One region of the Tessaracoccus aquimaris genome, then DNA from elsewhere that is predicted to be linked to it. Evidence: predicted binding sites of a transcription regulator. Region 1 holds the regulator's gene; the other holds the start of a gene.

The links. The regulator LexA, encoded in region 1, represses DNA repair genes until DNA is damaged. The targets are predictions, from matches to a motif close to TCGAACANNTGTTCGA.
Positions count from the first base shown of each region.
Region 2: a site for LexA is predicted at 5,664-5,679, ahead of recA (recombinase RecA). Genes of this name have one in related genera too.

Region 1 covers NZ_CP019606.1:1,544,748-1,555,607, reverse strand. The annotation lists gene BW730_RS07305 (ABC-F family ATP-binding cassette domain-containing protein) at 1-5, shown strand, start outside; gene BW730_RS07300 (cation transporter) at 91-300, shown strand; gene BW730_RS07295 (heavy metal translocating P-type ATPase) at 297-2,183, shown strand; gene BW730_RS07290 (Crp/Fnr family transcriptional regulator) at 2,180-2,860, shown strand; gene BW730_RS07285 (phosphoglucomutase/phosphomannomutase family protein) at 2,938-4,365, shown strand; gene lexA (transcriptional repressor LexA) at 4,439-5,173, opposite strand; gene BW730_RS18060 (hypothetical protein) at 5,411-5,740, shown strand; gene nrdR (transcriptional regulator NrdR) at 5,922-6,434, shown strand; gene BW730_RS07270 (vitamin B12-dependent ribonucleotide reductase) at 6,494-9,322, shown strand; gene BW730_RS07265 (helix-turn-helix transcriptional regulator) at 9,567-10,226, shown strand; gene BW730_RS07260 (sulfurtransferase) at 10,236-10,860, shown strand, end outside.
Region 2 covers NZ_CP019606.1:727,338-738,197, forward strand. The annotation lists gene BW730_RS03420 (FtsK/SpoIIIE family DNA translocase) at 1-1,583, shown strand, start outside; gene rimO (30S ribosomal protein S12 methylthiotransferase RimO) at 1,599-3,011, shown strand; gene pgsA (CDP-diacylglycerol--glycerol-3-phosphate 3-phosphatidyltransferase) at 3,008-3,616, shown strand; gene BW730_RS03435 (CinA family protein) at 3,648-4,127, shown strand; gene BW730_RS03440 (helix-turn-helix domain-containing protein) at 4,216-4,491, shown strand; gene BW730_RS03445 (DeoR/GlpR family DNA-binding transcription regulator) at 4,441-5,262, opposite strand; gene BW730_RS03450 (DUF3046 domain-containing protein) at 5,426-5,620, shown strand; gene recA (recombinase RecA) at 5,802-6,845, shown strand; gene BW730_RS03460 (regulatory protein RecX) at 6,835-7,353, shown strand; gene rny (ribonuclease Y) at 7,570-9,177, shown strand; gene BW730_RS03470 (aldose 1-epimerase family protein) at 9,187-10,065, opposite strand; gene miaB (tRNA (N6-isopentenyl adenosine(37)-C2)-methylthiotransferase MiaB) at 10,170-10,860, shown strand, end outside.

The DNA of each region.
Region 1 (10,860 bases):
CTTGACGCAGGTCAAGGCGGTTCACGCCGCCAAGCGGTGACATGGGGGTGTCGGGCGATCCGGCCCGCACCCCAGTTCCAGGAGGAACCAATGTCCACCGTCACGCTCACCACCGTCCCCCTCACCTGCCCCAGTTGCATCGCAACCATCGAACGGGGCCTGGCGCGCCGTCCGGGCGTCGACGCCGTCAAGGTCCGCTTCGCCTCCAACGCCGTGCGCGTCGAGTACGACCCCGGCAAGGTGACCCGCGACGACCTCGTCGCCGACCTGGACGCGCTCGGGTACCCGGTGCGGAAATGAACGCCCGCGACGCCTTGACGGCCTCCAGCGGCGCGCTGCTGATCGCCGCGCTGGCCGCGCACGTCACGGGGGCCTCGCAGGTCGCCGCCGTGCTGCTGAGCGTCTCTGCGCTGCTGAGCCTCGGGCCGATCGCGCGGCGCGCGCTGCGCGCCCTTCGGGTGCGGGCCTTCAGCATCGATCTGCTCGTCACGATCGCCATCGTCGGCGCGCTCATCATCGGCGAGGCCACCGAGGCAGCGGTCGTCGGGTTCCTGTTCCTGTTCGGGGCCTGGCTGGAGGCGCGCACCCTCGAACGCACCCGCCGCTCGCTGCTTGCCCTCGTCGCGCTCGCCCCCACCCGCGCGACGATCGATCGCGACGGCGGACGGGTCGCCGTCGACGTCGAGGATGTGCTCCCCGGCGAGCGGGTGATCGTCACCACGGGGGAGCGGATCGCGGTCGACGGGACCGTGCTGACCGGCGACGCATGGGTCGACGAGTCCACGCTCACCGGCGAGCCGAGCCCGGTGCACAGGGTCGCTGGGGAACGCGTCCGCGCGGCCACGCTCCTGACGTCGGGCTACCTGGAGGTCGAGGCCGAACTGATCGGCGCCGAAACCACCTACGGCAGGATCATCGACCTGGTAGAGGAGGCGCAGGAATCGCGCACCAGGCGGCAGCGGTTCCTCGAACGGTTCGCCAGGTACTACACCCCGGGCGTGCTGCTCGCCTCCCTGCTGGTGTTCGCGCTCACCCGGGACGTCGAGTTCGCCCTGGTGTTCCTGGTGATCGCCTGCCCCGGCGCGCTCGTCATCTCCGTGCCCGTCGCCGCCGTCGCGGGCCTCGGCGCCATCGCCAGGCAGGGGGTGCTGATCAAGTCGGGCGAGGCGCTCGAGGCGCTCGCCTCGGCCGACACCCTCGTCGTCGACAAGACCGGGACGCTGACGCTCGGTCGCCCCGCCGTCACCGAGGTCGTCGCGGAGCCAGGCGTCGCGCGCGGGGACGTGCTGGAGAGTGCGGCGGCCGTCGAGTCGGCGAGCGAACACCCCTTGGGCGCCGCCATCGTCGCGGCAGCCAGGACCCGCGGCCTCCCGCTCGGTCGCCCCGAGGACATCTACGTGCTCACGGGCGCAGGCATCTCGGGTCGCCATGAGGGCCGCCGGATCGCCGTCGGCACCCCGGACTTCGTCACCGAGTTCGGCGCCCCGCCAGGGGTCGCGGCGCTGACCCGCGCCGACCGCCTCGAGGAGGAGGGCGCCAGCGTGGTGTTCGTCGCTGACGAGCGCCGACTGCTCGGCCTGATCGCCATCGCCGACCAGCCCCGCGCCGAGGCCGCCGACGCGATCCGGCGGCTCCGGGCGGCCGGGATCGAGCGGGTGGTCGCCCTCAGCGGGGACGCGGACGGCCCGACGAGGCGGGTCGCCGAGGCGTTGGGCGTCGACGAGGCACACGGCAGGCTGCTCCCAGCAGACAAGGCCGCGGCCGTCGCCGACCTGCAGGCCTCAGGTCGCACCGTCGTGATGCTGGGCGACGGCGTCAACGACGCCCCGGCGCTCGCACGGGCCGACGTGGGTGTCGCGATGGGCGTCGGCGGCACGGACGCCTCCGTCGAGACGGCCGACGTCGTCCTCCTCGGCGACAGGCTCGATCAGTTCGCGCACGCGAGGCGGGTGGCCCGGGCGACCGTGCGCGTGATGCGGCAGAACACGGCGCTCGCGCTCGCCACGGTCGCCGTACTGCTGGTGGGGGTCCTGAGCCGCGACATCGGGTTGGCGGGTGGCATGCTGGTGCACGAGGCGAGCGTGCTGCTGGTGATCGTGAACGCGCTGCGCCTGACGAGAATGCGCGGGCCGGCCGCCACGGAGGCGTCGAGGCTCCCGCTGGTCGAGGAGGCGAGGCGATGACCCATCGGGGCTCCTGCGTCGGCCGGGTGCCGATCTTCGCGGGGCTGACCGCCGCCCAACAGGGCGAGGTCGCCCGGCTTGCGAGGCCGTTGCGGCTCGACAGGGGCGAGGTGGCCCAACGCCCCGGCGAGCGCGCCGGCACCTTGCTGGTGGTGCACTCCGGCGCACTTCGCGTGTCGAGGGTTGCGCCGGGCGGGCAGGAGCAGGTCCTGCGGGTTCTGCACCCCGGCGACTTCGTCGGGGAGATCGGCTTCGTCACCGGAGACGCGGACGACCGGCTCGCCGTCAGCGTCGAGCCGGCAGAGGTGTGCAGTTTCCGACACCGGGATCTGGAGGACCTGGTGAACCGGTTCCCCGACATCGGGCTGCGGATGCTGCGGGCCGTCACGCGGCGACTGTCAGCGGCGGAGGCGTCGCTCGCGGCGGTGAGCGGGGTCGACGCCGGCGCGCGGGTCGCGGGCTACCTGCTGGAACTGCCCGCCCGGTGGAGCGACGGTCGCCCCGCCGTCACCTTCCCGGTGCCGAAGCGCGACGTCGCCTCGCTGCTCGGACTGAGCCCGGAGACGCTCAGCAGGCGTCTGGGTGCCCTCAGCAGGGCAGGCCTGATCCGCGTCGACAAGGCAACCGTCGAACTGCACGACCCGGAAGCTTTGGCGAGGATCGCCGAGACACAGTGAGCGACGTGTGCATGATGGTTGCGCATTCGCTCGTTAGGATGACCGGCTCTCCGGGGGGCCCGGTCTACTGTTGAGGCGTGGCACGAATCAACTTTGGCACTGGCGGCTGGCGGGCAATCATCGGAGACGAGTTCATCAGGGCGAACGTGCGGCTGCTCAGCGCAGCCCTCGCGGCTCGGATGCGCGACGAGGGCGTCGCGGACGAGGGGATCGTGATCGGTTACGACCGCCGGTTCCTCTCGGACGTCGCGGCGCAGTGGGCGGCGGAGGTGTTCGCCGGGTACGGCATCCCGACAAAGGTGATCAAGGTCGCCCAGGCGCCGACCCCGCTGATCATGTGGACGGTCAAGGACCAGAACCTGCCGTACGGCATGGCCATCACCGCGTCCCACAACCCCGCGCTGTACAACGGCATCAAGGTGTTCACCCGCGGCGGCAAGGACGCCGACGAGGACGTGACGCTCGACGTCGAGCGCCGGATGGAGGCCCTCGAGGGCGCGCCGGAGGCCGACATCGCCTCGATCGCCTACCCCAAGGCCATCGCGACGGGTGCCGTCGAGGAGATCAACACCTTCAACGGCTACATCGACTCGATCATCTCCCAGATCAACATGGAGGCGATCCGCGAGGCGGGGCTCAAGGTCGCGCTCGACCCGATGTTTGGCGTGTCGAAGACCTCTCTCCAGACCATCCTGATGACCGCCCGCGTCGACGTGGAGGTCATCAACGACCGCCACGACACGCTCTTCGGCGGCAGGCTCCCGTCGCCGACCTCCCACACGCTGCAGGCGCTTTCGCGCTACGTGGTGGAGAACAAGTGCGACCTCGGCATCGCCACCGACGGTGACGCCGACCGGATCGGCATCATCGACGACCTGGGCAACTTCCTGCACCCCAACCAGTTGCTGGTGATCCTCTACTACTACCTGCTCAAGTACAAGGGTTGGAAGGGCGCGGTCGTGCGCAACGTCGCGACCACCTCGCTGCTTGACGACGTCGCCACGATGTTCGGCGAGGAGTCCCACGAGGTCCCCGTCGGATTCAAGTGGATCTCCGGCAAGATGCTCGAGACCGACGCCATCATCGGCGGCGAGAGCTCCGGCGGCCTCACGGTGCGCGGCCACATCTCCGGCAAGGACGGCATCTACGCCGCCGCGCTGCTCGTCGAGATGATCGCGGTCGTCGGCAAGCCCATGAGCCAGATCTACAAGGAGATCGTCGGCCAGTTCCCGCCGCACTACATGGCAGAGACGGACTTCTCATTCGACCCGGAGCGCAAGCCGGAGATCCTCAACACGCTGATGGTCGAGAAGCGGCTGCCCGAGTTCTCCGAGCCCGTCGTGCGCACCTCCTACGAGGACGGCTGCAAGGTCTACTTCGAGGACGGTTGGATCATCGCGCGCTTCTCGGGCACCGAGCCGCTGCTGCGCATCTTCTGCGAACTCCCCGACCGGGAGCGGGCCGAGCGCTGCTGCGACGAGTTCCGCGCATTCCTGGGCCTCTGAGCCCCTAGACGAAGGCGGCCGACGCGTTGGCGTCGGCCGGTTCCTTCGTCTTCGCCTTGGCGTTGGCTCCTGCTCAGAGCTTGCGCATCACCGCGACGACCTTGCCCATGATCTGCGCGTGGGTGCCGTCGATGGGGGAGTACCGCTCGTTGTGCGGCAGCAGCCACACCTCGCCGTCCCTGCGGCGCAGCGTCTTGACGGTGGCCTCGTCGTCAAGGAGGGCCGCCACGATGTCGCCGTTGATGGCGTCGTTCTGCCTGCGCACCACGACCCAGTCGCCGTCGCAGATCGCCGCCTCGATCATCGAGTCGCCCTTGACCTCGAGCATGAAGATCTCGCCATCGCCGACCAACTGCTTCGGAAGCGCGAACACGTCGTCGACCTGCTGCTCCGCAAGGATCGGCCCGCCCGCCGCGATGCGGCCAAGCAGGGGAGCCGCGACGGAGCGGGGCGCCGAGTCGAAGTGCTGCGTCGGGTCGAGGTCCTCGGAGCTTTCGCCCGGCATCTGGACTACGACGGCGCGGGGCCGGTTCGGATCGCGGCGCAGGAACCCCTTCTCCTCCAGCACCTTGAGTTGGTAGGCGACCGACGACGTCGACGCCAGGCCGGCGCGCGTGGCGACCTCGCGGATGCTCGGTGGATAACCGACCTCCTCGATCGACTCGCGGATCACCTGGAGGATCGCCATCTGGCGCGCGGTGAGGCCGTGCAGGTCCTCCGGGCCGTCCGGCAGCGGGGTGATGCTGCCGAACTCGGCGGCGAGCGAGGCGTTGGTGGGCCGTCCGCGGCGTGGGGTCTTGTCGGGCATGGACCCACTGTAGCCGCTGAACGAACGTGTGTTCGAAATTGGGCAGCGTGTCTTCGCTTCTCCCTGACTGCGTCCTGGTCGCGGGACGACACGCCGAAACGAAACTGTCGGAGGCGTCGTGTTGAGTGCTTCTTGAGGGCGACGCGACACGTGGATCGAACGGATGTTCCATTTCGAGAGTCGAGGCGCTAAGCTCAGTAATCGAACAGTTGTTCTAGGACGAGAGGGGTGGTCCCCATGGCCGCTGCAGTTTCTTTCCAGGTCGTTGACGCAGGGTCCCGCAGAGTCGTCACCGTTACGCCTGCCGGCCGCCCCGATCTCCGCCTCCCCGTCGCCCACCCCAGGCGTGGCGAGCGCCCCGGCGCGACCGCTAGGGTCGCCTCGTGCGTCGCCTCCCGTCCGGCGCCCAGGTCGCCGTGGCTTGTCGCAAAGGTGGCGCTGGTCGGTGCGCTGACCGTCGTCGGTGGGGCGATGTGCGTCGGTCAGTTCGCGGCCAACGCCACACCCGATCCGGCGTTCGAGTACGTCGCCGGAGACCCGGGCTGGGCGCACGTCACGCAGCCGTGAGCGTGGCCTAGTCAGCGCTTCGGCGTGTCGCCCCTGGAGTGCTTGTCTGGGGTGCCGGGCCAGCCTAGAATTCCTATATCTAGTGGTTCTGGGCGTGTCGCTACACAAGGGCTTGTGGTTTTGAGCTGAACGTGGCACCTTGGTACCTCCGCAGGGGATTCACGAGGGAAGGTCCACGACAATGCACTGCCCGTTCTGCAGGCACGGCGACACCAAGGTGTCGGATTCGCGTGCCACAGAGGATGGTTCGGCCATCCGGCGCAGGCGTGCATGCCCGATGTGTGAGCGCAAGTTCACCACCGTCGAGCAGATCGTGCTGACCGTCGTGAAGCGCTCCGGGGTCGTCGAGGCGTTCAGCAGGGACAAGGTCATCCGTGGGGTGTCGAAGGCCTGCAAGGGTCGTCCCGTGACACCCGCGCAGTTGGCATCGCTCGCCCAGCGGGTCGAGGAGTCGCTGCGTGCCTCAGGGTTCGCGGAGATCCCGTCCGAGAAGATCGGGGTCGCCATCCTTGGGCCGCTCGAGGAGTTGGACGCCGTCGCGTACCTGCGCTTCGCAAGCGTCTACAAGAACTACGACTCGGTCGACGACTTCCAGAGAGAGATCGACACGCTGCGACTCAGCGTGTCGCAGCAACCGCCGCAGGGCAGTCAGGTCCTCGTCGGCGCGCTCAGCCAGGAACCGCTGATCAGTTGACGCTCAGCGCCAGCACACTCATCTGACACACAACACCGGATACACACGAGGGGAAAACAATGACCGCCACTGCCGCGCGCGGAACACGCCGCAAGAACTCGGAGACCCAGGGCAAGGGCCTCACCATCGGGCGCGTCTTCACCAAAGAGGGGGTGCACCCCTACGACGAAGTGGAGTGGGACCGCCGCGACGTGGTGCAGACCAACTGGAGGACCGGCGAGACCGTCTTCGAGCAGCACGGGGTCGAGTTCCCGTCGTCGTGGAGCGTCAACGCCTCCACGATCGTCACCACCAAGTACTTCCGTGGAGCGCTCGGCACCGAACAGCGCGAGGCCAGCCTCAAGACGCTGATCGACCGGGTCGTCACCACCTACGCCAAGGCGGGCCAGGACTTCGGCTACTTCGCCACCGAGCAGGACGGCGAGATCTTCGAGCACGAGCTCACCTGGATGCTGCTCAACCAGTACTTCTCCTTCAACTCGCCTGTCTGGTTCAACGTCGGCACCCCCTCGCCGCAGCAGGTCAGCGCGTGTTTCATCCTGTCGGTCGACGACTCCATGGACTCGATCCTCAACTGGTACAAGGAAGAGGGCTTCATCTTCAAGGGCGGCTCCGGTGCCGGCCTGAACCTGTCGCGGATCCGCTCGTCGAAGGAACTGCTGAGCTCCGGTGGCACCGCCTCGGGCCCCGTGTCCTTCATGCGCGGCGCAGACGCCTCTGCCGGCACCATCAAGTCGGGCGGCGCGACCCGCCGGGCCGCGAAGATGGTCGTGCTGGACGTCGACCACCCCGACATCGAGGAGTTCGTCGAGACGAAGGCGCGCGAGGAGGACAAGATCCGTGCGCTGCGCGACGCCGGGTTCGACATGGACCTCGGCGGCAAGGACATCACCTCGGTCCAGTACCAGAACGCCAACAACTCGGTGCGCGTGAACGACGAGTTCATGGCTGCCGTGGAGAGCGGCTCCGCGTTCGGGCTGCGCGCCCGCGGCGACGGCTCGGTGATCGAGGAGGTCGACGCCAAGACCCTCTTCCGCAAGATCGCCAAGGCCGCGTGGGAGTGCGCCGATCCCGGCATCCAGTACAACGACACCATCAACGCGTGGCACACCAACCCGGAGACCGGCCCCATCACGGCGTCGAACCCCTGCTCCGAGTACATGAGCCTCGACAACTCGTCGTGCAACCTGGCGTCGCTGAACCTGCTGAAGTTCCTCAAGGCCGACGGCACCTTCGACGCGGAGTTGTTCGTCAAGGCCGTCGAACTGATCATCACCGCGATGGACATCTCGATCTGCTTCGCCGACTTCCCGACGGAGCCGATCGGCGAGACCACCCGCAACTTCCGCCAGCTCGGCATCGGCTACGCCAACCTCGGCGCGCTGCTGATGGCGATGGGCAAGGGCTATGACACCGAGGGTGGCCGCTCCACCGCTGCTGCCATCACGTCGATCATGACGGGCGCCTCGTACCGTCGCAGCGCAGAACTCGCGGCCGTGGTCGGTCCGTACAACGGCTACGCGGTCAACGCCGATGCCCACCAGCGCGTGATGCGCAAGCACCAGGCCGCCAACGATGACCTGCGCGTGCTGCCCGATGACCGTGCGCTGCACGCCGTCGCGACCCGCGAGTGGGACGAGGTGGTCAGCACCGGCACCGTCAACGGCTTCCGCAACGCCCAGGCCTCCGTGCTCGCGCCCACCGGCACCATCGGCTTCATGATGGACTGCGACACCACGGGCGTCGAGCCCGACTTCTCGCTGGTCAAGTTCAAGAAGCTGGTCGGCGGCGGCTCCATGCAGATCGTCAACCAGACGATCCCGCGGGCGCTGAAGCGGCTCGGCTACAACGCCGAGGAGATCGAGGCGATCGTCGAGTTCATCAGCAGCAAGGGCCACGTCGTCGGCGCCCCCGGTCTTGCCGCGGAGCACTACGAGGTCTTCGACACCGCGATGGGCACCAGGGCGATCAAGCCGATGGGTCACGTGCGGATGATGGCTGCCGTGCAGCCGTTCCTGTCCGGCGCGATCTCCAAGACCGTCAACCTGCCCGAGTCCGCCACGGTCGAGGAGATCGAGGACGTCTACCTGCAGGGCTGGAAGCTCGGCCTCAAGGCGCTTGCCGTGTACCGCGACAACTGCAAGGTCGGTCAGCCTCTCTCCGACGGCAAGAAGGAGACGAAGGAGGAGAAGAAGGCCGAGCCGGAGGTGCGCATCGAGTACCGTCCGAAGCGCCAGCGCCTCCCGAAGTCGCGTTCGGGTCGCACCACGAGCTTCTCCGTCAGCGGCGCCGAGGGCTACATGACCTCCGGCTCCTACCAGGACGGTCGCCTCGGTGAGGTGTTCCTGAAGCTCGGCAAGCAGGGCTCGACCCTCGCGGGCGTGATGGACGCGTTCTCGATCGCCGTGTCGATCGGTCTGCAGTACGGCGTGCCGCTTGAGAGCTTCGTGCAGAAGTTCACGAACCTGAAGTTCGAGCCGGCGGGCATGACCGACGATCCTGACATCCGCATCGCGCAGTCGTTCATGGACTACATCTTCCGCCGCCTGGCGCTGGACTACCTGACCTTCGACGACCGTTCCGAGCTCGGCATCTACACCGCCGCCGAGCGCGCCCGCTACGTGGAGACCGGCTCGTACCTGTCCGAGGAGGACGAGGCCGAGCTGATCGAGTCCGAGACCCTGCGCAACGACGCCGGCGACGACTTCAACGTCGACGGCGCCCGGCAGCCCTCGCTGCTCGACGCGCACACGACCGCCGAGCTGATGGAGGCCCTCGGGGTCGCCGAGGTCGACGCTCCGCTGTGCATGACGTGCGGCACCAAGATGCGCCCGTCCGGCTCCTGCTACGTGTGCGAGGGCTGCGGCTCCACCAGCGGCTGCAGCTGACCAGTCAACAGGCCGAGGCCCGCTCCCGAAAGGGGGCGGGCCTCGGTCTGTTCTAAGGAGGAGGGACCGACGCCGACGTTACCGCCGGCGCCGGCCTACTCGGGTCAGACCCGAGGGTGAGGGAACACCATCAAAGACCTTAAGCGCACCCCTGGGGCAAGGCAGTTCACCCCAAGGGGTGTTTGTTTGCGGCCACCCCCTTGGGGGAGTTCGGAGGCGCTTTCACCCTCCGTATAGTCGCCTCGTGAGTCCGATCCGCGTTGCCCTTTTGAACGACTATGACGTGGTTGTCCATGGCCTGAAGGGAATGCTGCGCCGCTACGGCGAACGCGTCGAAGTAGCGGCGTTGGCGTGGGGCGCGACGGTGGATGTGAAGGTCGACATCACCTTGTTCGACACCTTCGGAGAGTCGCAGCGGGGCAACGACGACGTCGCGCGCCTGCTCGCCGACCCCGACGTCGGCCACCTCGTGGTGTTCACCTGGAACCTGGTTCCCCAGCTCGCGGCGGAGGCCGTCGCGCTCGGCTGCAGCGGCTACCTCGACAAGTCGATGACGGCGCTGGAACTGGTGGAGGCGCTGGAGGCCATCGCCCAGGGCGAGATCGTGGTCTCGGAGGCGGGCCGTGAGGTCACGAGCGAGTCCTCGTCCGCAGAGCTGTCCTGGCCGGGAAGCGAGTACGGCCTCAGCCCGCGCGAGGCCGAGGTGATGGCGCTCATCACGCAGGGCCTGACGAACCAGGACATCGCCTCGCGCAGCTTCCTGTCGATCAACTCGATCAAGTCCTATATCCGCTCCGCCTACCGGAAGATCGGCGTTGCGCGCCGCTCGCAGGCGGTCCGGTGGGGCCTTGAGCACGGCATGCTGCCCAACAGCGGCCGGGAGTACGAGGACCGTCGGCGATAGGCTGGCGGGATGATCCCACCAGTTGTCGACCAGGCCTGGCTTGAGGCCCATCCCGAGGCGGTCGTCGCCGACGTCCGCTCCTACCTCGATGGGCGCTCCGGAGCCGACGCCTATCGCGCAGGCCACCTTCCCGGGGCGGTGTTCGTCTCGCTCGACGTGGTGCTCGCCGACCCGCCGGGAGACAGGGGCAGGCATCCGCTGCCCGACCCCGCCCGGTTCGCGGCGGGCCTGTCGGCAAGTGGCATCGGCGACGGGTCCGTCGTCGTGGCCTACGACGACGCTGGGGGCGCGATGGCCGCGCGCCTCGTCTGGCTGCTCAGGATGCTGGGTCGCGACGCGGCGCTGCTGGACGGCGGCATCGACGCCTGGGAGGGCGACCTGAGCACCGAGGCGGTGCTGCCCGAGGTCGCCTCATTCACCGCGACGCAGTGGCCGGACGACGCACTCGCCACCATCGACGAGGCCGTCGCCGGCCCCGTCGTGATCGATGCCCGCGCCACGGAGCGGTTCCGCGGCGAGCACGAGCCGATCGACCCGAAGGCCGGCCACATCCCGGGTGCCCGCAGCTATCCGCTGAGCGGCAACCTGGACGGGTCGCGCTTCAAGACCCCAGACGATCTGCGCCAGAGGTTCG
Region 2 (10,860 bases), 820 kb from region 1:
CCGAGCCCGTCAAGTCCCGGCCCGCTGCAGGCCTCCCCAAGGACGAGCCGAGGGACCTCGAGCCACCCCAGCACACGCCCGCGCCGCCTCGGGCGGAGCAGCTCCAACTGAGCGGCGACATCGCCTACCTGCTCCCCGAGGAGCAGCTGCTCAAGTCCGGCACCAAGCCGAAGGCCCGCACCGAGTCCTCCGACAAGGTCGTGCGCCAACTCGCGGCGGTCCTGACGGAGTTCGAGATCGACGCCCGCGTCACCGGCTACACCCGTGGCCCGACAGTGACCCGCTACGAGGTCGAACTCGGGTCGGCGATCAAGGTCAGCAAGGTCACCGGCCTTGCGGACAACATCGCTTACGCCGTCGGATCCAACGAGATCCGGATCCTGACGCCGATCCCGGGTAAGTCCGCGATCGGCATCGAGATCCCGAACCTCGACAAGGAGGTCGTCAGCCTCGGCGACGTGCTCCGCTCGCAGAAGGCCAAGAGCGACCATCACCCCATGACCGTGGGCCTCGGCAAGGACGTCGAGGGAGGCTTCGTGCTCGCCAACATGGCCAAGATGCCTCACCTTCTCGTGGCGGGCGCGACCGGCTCCGGAAAGTCGAGCTTCATCAACTCGCTGATCACCTCGATCATGATGCGCTCAACGCCCGACGAGGTGCGCCTGCTACTCGTCGACCCGAAGCGCGTCGAGCTGAACCAGTACGAGGGCATCCCGCACCTCGTCACCCCCATCATCACCAGCCCCAAGAAGGCCGCGGAGGCCCTCGCGTGGGTGGTGCGTGAGATGGACATGCGCTACGACGACCTCGCCGCGTTCGGCTTCCGCCACGTCGACGACTTCAACAAGGCCGTCCGTGCGGGTCAGGTGAAGGTGCCGGAGGGGTCAGAGCGGGTGCTGACGCCGTACCCGTACCTGCTCGTGGTGGTCGACGAGCTCGCCGACCTCATGATGGTCGCCCCGCGCGACGTCGAGGAGTCGGTCGTGCGGATCACCCAGCTCGCGCGTGCCGCGGGCATCCACCTGGTGCTCGCCACGCAGCGCCCCTCCACCGACGTCGTGACGGGCCTCATCAAGGCCAACGTGCCGTCGCGCCTCGCGTTCGCCACGTCGTCGATGACCGACTCCCGCGTCATCCTCGACCAGCCCGGCGCCGAGAAGCTCGTCGGCAAGGGCGACGGGCTGTTCCTGCCGATGGGCGCGGGCAAGCCGATCCGCGTGCAGGGCGCCTGGGTCAACGAGTCCGAGATCCGCGAGATCGTCGGCTTCATCAGCGAACAGTTGCAGCCCAACTACCGCGAGGACGTCACCGTCGCGGCCGGGGCGGAGAAGAAGGTCGTCGACGACATCGGCGACGACATGGAACTCGTCCTCGACGCCTGCCGGCTTGTCGTCGAACTGCAGCTCGGGTCGACCTCGATGCTGCAACGCAAGCTCCGCGTCGGCTTCGCCAAGGCAGGCCGCCTCATGGACATCCTCGAGAGCAGGGGAGTGGTCGGCCCGTCGGAAGGCTCGAAGGCGCGCGAGGTGCTCGTCAAGCCCGACGACCTGGACGACGTTCTGGTGAACCTTTCGGCGGGCTGAGCAATAATGGGCCCAATGTCTACGCCACTGAGATCGGTCCACATCGCGTCGCTCGGCTGCGCCCGCAACGACGTCGACTCCGAGGAGCTCGCCGCACGGCTCGAGCTCGGGGGTTTCGTGCTGGTCGACGACGCCGAGGACGCCGAGACGGTGGTGGTCAACACCTGCGGCTTCGTCGAGCAGGCCAAGAAGGACTCGATCGACACGCTGCTGGCCGCCGCCGACCTCAAGGACGACGGCGTGGTGAAGTCCGTGGTCGCCGTCGGCTGCATGGCGGAACGCTACGGCGTCGAACTTGCCCAGTCGCTTCCGGAGGCCGACGCGGTGTTCGGCTTCGACGCCTACACCGACATCGCCGACCGGCTGCGCTCCATCCTCGACGGCGAGAAGCCGATCTCGCACGTCCCACGCGACCGCCGCAAGCTGCTGCCCCTCACCCCGTCGGCCCGCCCTGCCGCAGCGGCGGGCATCGCCACGCCGGGCCACGCGCCGCTCCCCGACGGGCTGGCCCCGCAGAGCGGCCCGCCGACGCTGCGCCGCAGGCTTGGGCGCGGCCCATCAGCGTCGCTGAAGATCGCCTCCGGCTGCGACCGGCGCTGCGCATTCTGCGCCATCCCCGCCTTCCGTGGCAGCTACCTGTCGCGCCCCCTTGACGAGTTGGAGGCGGAGGCCCGCTGGCTCGTCGAGGACGGCGTCAAGGAGGTCTTCCTCGTCTCGGAGAACACCTCGTCCTACGGCAAGGACCTCGGCTCGGACCATCGCCTTGAGCGACTGCTGGAGCGTCTCTCCGCGGTGGACGGGCTCGAATGGATCCGGGTGTCCTACCTGCAGCCCGCCGAGATCCGCCCAGGGCTGATCGACGCCATGTTCGGCATCGACAAGGTGGTGCCCTACTTCGACCTCAGCTTCCAGCACGCGTCCAAGTCGGTGCTGCGCTCGATGCGACGGTTCGGCGACCCGGACAGCTTCCTGTCGCTGATCGGCATGATCCGCTCCCGCTCGCCCCACGCTGGCATCCGCAGCAACGTCATCGCGGGATTCCCCGGCGAGACCGAGGCCGACGTGGAGATCCTGCGGCAGTTCATCATCGACGCGAACCTCGACGTGCTCGGCGTCTTCGGCTACTCCGACGAGGAGGGCACCGAGGGGGCCGACCTCGCCGGTCACCTGCCGGAGGAGGAGATCGAGGAGCGCCGCGCGATGCTCGCCGACGTTGCCATCGAGGTCTGCGAGGCCCGTGCGGACGACCGGATCGGCGAGGACGTGATCGTGCTCGTTGAGGAGGCCGACGGCACCGGTCGCGCCATGCACCAGGCGCCCGAGACCGACGGCGTCGTGACCCTCGACCTGCCCGCAGCCGTGGGCGACATCATCTCCGCCCGCGTGACCGACTCGGACGGCATCGACCTGATCGCGGAGGCGAAGTGAGCGACAACACGGTGGCAGCCAAGCCGAGCAACTGGAATGTGCCAAACATCCTGACGGTGATCCGGATCATCCTGGTGCCGGTCTACGTGGTGCTGCTGTTCATGGGACCCGAGGTGTTCTCCTGGCGCCTCGCCGCCACCATCGTGTTCCTTGTCGCGATGCTGACGGACCTGGCCGACGGTTTCATCGCGCGCAAGTACAACCTGATCACCGACTTCGGGAAGCTCTGGGACCCGATCGCCGACAAGGCCCTCACCGGCGCGGCGTTCATCTGCCTCAGCATCCTCGGTGAACTGCCGTGGGCGTTCACCATCATCATCCTGCTCCGCGAGTGGGGCATCACGTGGGTGCGCGAACGGTTGAAGAAGTACGGCACCGTGATGGCCGCCAACAAGGGCGGAAAGGCCAAGACGGTCACCCAGACCGTCGCGCTGATCCTGTTCAACCTGAACCTGGACTTCCTTCCCGGCCCGCTCCAGGTGCTCGCCTGGGTCCTGATGTGGGCCGCACTGATCCTGACGGTCGTAACGGGGTTCGACTACCTGCGGCACGCCTGGCGGATCCGCCGCGACGCGCTCAAGGGGACGGACGAGTCGGTAGCCTGAATGGGGTAACCACCTAAGACCTGGAGGAAACATGTCGCTGGCCGAAGACGTCATCAAGAAGATGACCGGGCGTTCGATCACCCTGTCGACGTGTGAATCGCTCACCGGCGGCGGCATCGGCGCGGCGCTCACGGCCGTGCCCGGCGCATCTGCGGTGTTCCGCGGGGCGCTGGTGACCTACGCCCGCGAACTGAAGGCCTCCCTCGCGGGGGTCGACGAGGAACTGATCGCGAACGAGGGCGTCGTCAACGAGTTGACGGCTCTGCAGATGGCGCTCGGCGCGCAGTCCGCGTGCGACTCCGACTGGGCCGTGTCCACCACCGGCGTGGCGGGCCCGACCGAGACCGACGGCGCGAAGGTCGGCACCGTGTGGTTCGCCGTGGTCGGCCCGCGCGTCGGGATGTCCGACTGGCCGCAGTACACGGAACTCAAGCAGTTCGAGGGCGACCGGGAGCAGATCCGCTCCGCCGCGATCGACTACTCGATGGAGATGTTGCTGCGCGTTTTGTGAGCGTTTCGCCAGCGGGGAACAAAACCCGAATCGCTCGTGTTGTACCACCCGACGGCGGGCATCCGGCCCGCCAGCAAGGTAGGTAGCCGTGAAGACGATTCTTATTCGTAAGGTAATGGGCGAGACTCTCCGGGAACTCCGGATGGCGGCCGGCATGACCCTGCGTGAGGTCTCCATGGCCAGCATGGTCTCACTTGGATACCTGTCCGAGATCGAGCGCGGTCACAAGGAGGCGTCGAGCGAGGTGCTGTTCTCCATTGCGTCTGCCCTTGATGTGTCGCTCTCCGATCTGATGATCAGCATCAGCGGAAAGCTAGCTACCCTCGAAGCCGAGCGCATGCCGCGAGTTGCCGCGGCCGCCTGAGACAGGGCCCTCGTCGCCGCGACCCGCGTCGACGACATGAACCTCGATGCCGGCGTCACGGAACGCTTCCAGTTCGTCCTCGGGTGCACCCGAATCGGTGACCAGGACCTGGAAGTCCGTGACGTCGGCCATTTTCGCCAGCGTCCGGTTCCCGATCTTGCTCGAGTCGACGGCCACGATGACGCGCTGTGCGCGCTCGATCATCGCGTAATTGGTGCGGGCCTCGATCTCGTCGTGCGTCGTGAGCCCACCCGTTGCGCTCACCCCGTCCGCGCCGATCACCGCCGTGCCGACGTTGACCAGTTTCATGGTCGACTCGGCGAGCGAGCCGACCAGTTCGAGTGAACTTGAGCGAAGCACGCCTCCCGCGATCAACACACGCGCCTGGCCCTGCTCGGCGGCCTCGAGGCCGATGCTGAGCGAGTTCGTGATGATGGTCAGGTCGTCGCGGCTGCGCAGCGCGCGCAGCACCTCTGCGGTGGTGGTGCCCCCCGTCAGCCCTATCGCGTGCTTGCCGTGCGGGATCAGTGACGCGACCGTCCGCGCTATCCGGCGCTTCGACTCCTGGTTACGCCCATCGCGCAGCCTGACCGGTAGTTCCCGGTTCCCCTTCATCGGGCGCGCCCCGCCGTGGGTGCGCTCCAGGAGGCCCTGGGCGGCGAGCAGCGCCACGTCGCGGCGGATCGTCGCGGCCGACGCGTCGAGAGCCTCCGCCAGGTACGCCAGCGGCAACTGACCCCGCTCGGTGAGCAGGGCGAGCAGCGCGACCATCCGGTCCGAACGCTTGTGTGAGGGGGTTCCAGGCGCATTCATCCGGCGGGCTCCTTCGCGCGAACCATCACTGTGAGCGCTCTGCTCACTCGGGTGAGCGATAGCTTACTCACTTCGGTCAGCGTCGTGAACAGCGCCGTCCAGCAGCGGGTACGGTAGGCGGGTGCGTGAGGTGGAGTTGTGGCAGCGACTGAACGAGGTGCTGCCTGGCGGGTATGCCGCGGCGTGGGCCGACCAGGTCGTGATGGAGGCCCTCGGAAGCCGCACCGTGCGCGAGGCGCTCGCCGCGGGCATCCCGTGCAAGCGGATCTGGCGCGCCGTCTGGGCGCAACTCGAACTGCCGGAGACGCTGCGCTGAAAATAGTGCCGCGCCGAAAAAAACTCGCGTGTCGCTTACGCATTCGAACGGGTGTTCGGTAAGCTGACGCGCAGTTCTCCACAGGAACCAGGCGCCGTGAAAGAAATGTCGGTGCCTCTTCCTAGAGTGATGGACGACGACATAACTGGCCCGCCCGGGTCAGCCCCAGGAAGGAAATCCGATGGCCGTTGCGGACCGTAACAAGGCGCTCGAGGCAGCGCTCGCCCAGATCGAGAAGGCCCACGGCAAGGGCTCCGTCATGAGGCTGGGGGAGGACAACCGCCAACCGATCGACGTGATCCCCACCGGATCGGTCGCCCTGGATGTCGCGCTCGGCATCGGCGGCCTGCCGCGCGGCCGCGTCGTGGAGGTCTACGGCCCCGAGTCCAGCGGTAAGACCACCGTCGCCCTGCACGCGATCGCCAACGCCCAAGCCGGCGGCGGCATCTGCGCCTTCATCGACGCCGAGCACGCGCTCGACCCCGACTACGCGCAGAAGCTTGGCGTCAACACAGACGAACTGTTGGTCTCGCAGCCCGACAACGGCGAGCAGGCGCTCGAGATCGCCGACACCCTGGTGCGTTCCGGCGCGCTCTCGCTGATCGTCATCGACTCTGTCGCCGCCCTGACGCCCCGTGCCGAGATCGAGGGCGAGATGGGCGACTCGCACGTCGGCCTGCAGGCCCGCCTGATGAGCCAGGCGCTCCGCAAGATGACCGGCGCGCTCAAGACCACCAACACCACCGCGATCTTCATCAACCAGCTCCGCGAGAAGATCGGCGTGATGTTCGGCAGCCCCGAGACCACCACCGGTGGCCGCGCGCTGAAGTTCTACTCGTCGGTGCGCCTCGACGTGCGTCGCATCGAGACGCTCAAGGACGGCACCGACATGGTCGGCAACCGCACCCGCGTCAAGGTGGTCAAGAACAAGGTCGCTCCGCCCTTCAAGCAGGCCGAGTTCGACATCATCTACGGAGAGGGCATCTCCCGCGAGGGCAGCCTGATCGACATGGGCGTCGACGCCGGCATCATCCGCAAGGCCGGTGCGTGGTTCACCTACGAGTCCGACCAGCTCGGTCAGGGCAAGGAGAACGCCCGCACGTTCCTGAAGAACAACCCCGACGTCGCCAACGAGATCGAGCGTCGGATCAGGCTCCACCTCGGCGTCGACAAGTCCGACATCCCCGAGGGCGTGAACCCGGAGACGGGCGAAGTTGACTTCTGAGCAGGGCGACGAGCGGGCCACCCAGATCGAGGTGGCCCGCAAGATCGCGCTCGATCAACTGGCCGTGCGGCAGCGCTCCGCCAAGGAACTCCGACAGGCGATGGACAAGCGGAACGTGCCGGCCGACGTGGCAGAGGAGATCCTCGAGCGGTTCACGGAGGTCGGCCTGGTCGATGATGCAGCCTTCGCCGCCGCGGTGACGCAATCCCGGGCAAGGAACAGCCTGCGCGGGAAGGCCCGGATCCGCCAGGAACTGCGGGAGAAGGGCGTCGACAGGGAGACCGCCGAGGAGGCGCTCGCCGAGCTCGACCCCGAGGAGGAGCTCGCCGCGGCGCTCGAGTTGGGCCGCAGGAAGGCGCGCAGCATGGCGCGCCTCGAGCCCCACGTCGCGCGGCGCAGGTTGGCGGGCGTGTTGGCCAGGCGCGGCTTCTCCAGCTCGGTCACGGCGGCCGTGCTTGCGGAGGTCACCGCGCAAGATCCGGTTGAGTTTTCCACAGGTGAGCAATAGGCTCTAGTGCAAGGTCACAGGACCCCGCATGAACTGACGGCCAGCCCCGAGCTGGCCTGCTGAACCGAAAATCTCTTCAGCGGCTTGTTGCCGCACGAACATCCTTAGGCGGCGCTGTCCCCAATCGGCGCCGAAGCAGTGCCCACCGCCGAAGGTGGCTCGCGTCGTGGATTGTGCGTCTCCTGTGCAGTCAGGACCTGCCAGGAGGAGAAGCGCGTGCCAGAACTAGGTTGGTTGCTAGCCGCTCTCGCCCTCGGCTGCGCGGTGGTGCTGGCCGTGCTGTTGGTGCGCCAAGGCGGGCAGATCCGACGCGAACGCGCAGGCCTCAACGAGGCCGCCACGGTGGAGGCGACGCAGTTGCGGGCCTCGGCCCAGGCCTCCGCCGATCAGCTTCGCGCGGACGCTGAGCGCAACGTCGAGGAATCAAAGGTCCGCGCCGCCGAGATCATCGAGGCGGCAGAGGTGCGCCGCACGGACGCCGACGCACACCACGAGACCAAGCGGGCAGAACTCCGCGAGGAGCGCGCGGCCCAGGAGCGCCGCGAGACCCGACTGCACGAGCGCGAGGATCGCGTCGCGGCCGACACTGAGGCCCTGGCCGTCCGCGCGGAACGACTTGAGGCCCAGAAGCTCAGCCTGCGCGAGCAGCGCGAGGATGTCGTCGCCAAGCGCGACGCCGTCGAACACGAACTGCAGCGGGTCGCGGGCCTATCGGTCGACGAGGCCAAGCACGAGGTGATCGCCGAGGCGGAGCGGCAGGCCAAGCTGACCGCCGCAGGCATCGCCCGAGACATCGAGGCCACCGCGCAGCGGGAGGCCGACAGGCGCGCCCGCTCGGTCATCGTCACCGCCATCCAGCGGGTCGCCTCCGAGCAGACGAACGAGTCGGTCGTCAGCACCGTCGACCTGCCGAGTGACGAGATGAAGGGCCGGATCATCGGGCGCGAGGGTCGCAACATCCGCGCCTTCGAGCAGATCACCGGCGTGAACCTGCTGATCGACGACACACCCGAGTCCGTGCTGCTCAGCAGTTTCGACCCGGTGCGGCGCGAGACGGCACGGCTCACCCTCGTCGACCTCGTCGCAGACGGGCGCATCCACCCGGCGCGCATCGAGGAGGTCTACGAGCGCAGCCAGCGCAGGATGGGGGAGCGCGTCGAGCGTGCAGCAGAGGACGCCCTCACCGAGGTCGGCATCGTCGACCTGCACCCGGAACTCGTCCCGATCCTCGGGTCGCTCGCCTTCCGGACGTCCTACGGGCAGAACGTGCTGCGGCACCTCGTGGAGAGCGCCCACCTCGCGGGCGTGATGGCCGCGGAACTCGGACTGAACATCGTCGTGGTCAAGCGGGCCGCGTTCCTGCACGACATCGGCAAGGCGCTCACCCACGAGGTCGAGGGCCCCCACGCCATCATCGGCGCGGAACTGCTGCGCAAGTACGGCGAACACGAGGACATCGTCCACGCGGTCGAGGCCCACCACAACGAGGTCGAGCCGCGCACCGTCGAGGCCGTCCTCGTCCAGGCCGCCGACGCGATCTCGGGGTCCCGCCCCGGTGCGCGCCGCGAGTCGCTGGAGGCCTACGTCGAGCGGATGGAGAACCTGGAGCACATCGCGACCGCCCACGAGGGCGTGATGCGCGCCTACGCCATGCAGGCCGGCCGCGAGATGCGCGTCATGGTCGCCCCCGAGGAGATCGACGACGCGGGCGCGCACGCGCTCGCCCGCGACATCGCCGCCGAGGTGGAGAAGAACCTCAGCTACCCGGGCCAGATCCGCATCACGGTCGTGCGCGAGTCCCGGGCCACCGAGACCGCGCACTGACCGCCCGCGTCAGGCGACGCGGATGCCCCACACGGAGCAGGTGCTCTCGCCCGGCTCCAGCACGATGACGCCGTCGTGCGTCGGCCCCTCGTTGAAGGCGTCCGGCCCGCACGTCATCGGCTCGATCGCCATGGCGTCGCGCGTCGGGGTGGTGAACACCTGCGCCCAGCGCTGCGTGTGGTCCGCCCAGAACACCACTCGGCGTTCGGGGGTCTCCAGCGTGATCTCCCAGTCGCCGATCGGGTCGACGAAGGCCGAGTCGAAGACCGCATCGCCCACCAGTCGCGGCTCGACGAAGTCGTGCTCGGCGCTCAGGGGGCCAACCTGGATGGGCAGCAACCGCTCAGCGTCGACCGCCAGTTCGTGCTCGAAGGGCAGCGTCAGCGTGGCGGTCGCCAGGTCGGCGGCGACATAGGGGTGCGCGCCGTAGCCGTATGGGGCCGGGGCGGCGCCGATGTTGCGGGCCTCCACCGTCACCCGGAGACCGTCCTCGTCGACGGCGTGCGAGATGTGCACGTCCAGCACGCCGGCCCAGCCTGCCTGCGGGTAGATCGTCGCGGCGAGCGTCACGGCGTCGTCGGTGTGCGACACGAGACGCCACGCCATGCCCTCGCCCAGGCCGTGCAGCGCGGTGTTGCGGGGCACCTCCGTGATCGGCAACTGGTGCGCGACGCCGTCGAAGCTGTAGCGACCGTCGCGGATCCGGTTGGGCCACGGCACCAGTTGCCTGCCCATCGAGCCGCGAGGGGCCTCGTCTTCCGCGAACGTCCACAGCACCTCGGAACCATCGACCGTGAAGCTTCGCAGCGTGGCGCCGACCTCCGTGATGACGGCCGCGTACCGGCCGGAGGAGATCAGGAACTGTTGCCCGGTGGGGAGAGTTGTCATGCCCCGAGCCTACGGCCGCCCGGGGGAGGGGTGCGCCCGACCCCGCCGATCGGGACCGGGGATTCTTGGGGCGTTCCGCCGCGGGCGTCTACCATGGTCGGGCTATGACTACCGAGCGCACCTACCACGTCATCACCTACGGGTGCCAGATGAACGTTCACGACTCCGAGCGGATCAGCGGACTGCTCGAGGAGGCGGGCCTGACCAGGGTCGACCCGGCCGCCTCCGACGCGCTCGGCGCCGGGGCAGACGTCGTCGTGTTCAACACCTGCGCGGTGCGCGAGAACGCCGACAACCGGCTCTACGGCAACCTCGGCCACATGGCGTCGGTCAAGGCGAAGCATCCCGGCCTGCAGATCGCCGTCGGTGGCTGCATGGCCCAGAAGGACCGTGACACCATCCTGCGGAAGGCACCATGGGTCGACGTGGTGTTCGGCACCCACAACGTCGGCGCCCTTCCACGCCTACTGGAGCGCGCCCGCGTCGAGCATGAGGCGCAGATCGAGATCAAGGAGGCGCTCGAGACGTTCCCGAGCAACCTCCCGAGCCGTCGCGAGTCGCCCTACTCCGCGTGGGTGTCGGTCAGCGTCGGCTGCAACAACACCTGCACCTTCTGCATCGTGCCTGCGCTGCGCGGGAAGGAGGCCGACCGGCGCCCCGGCGACATCCTCGCCGAGATCGAGATGCTGGTCGCCCAAGGGGTCCAGGAGATCACCCTCCTCGGCCAGAACGTGAACGCCTACGGCGTCGAGTTCGGCGACCGGCAGGCCTTCGCGAAACTGCTGCGCGCCTGCG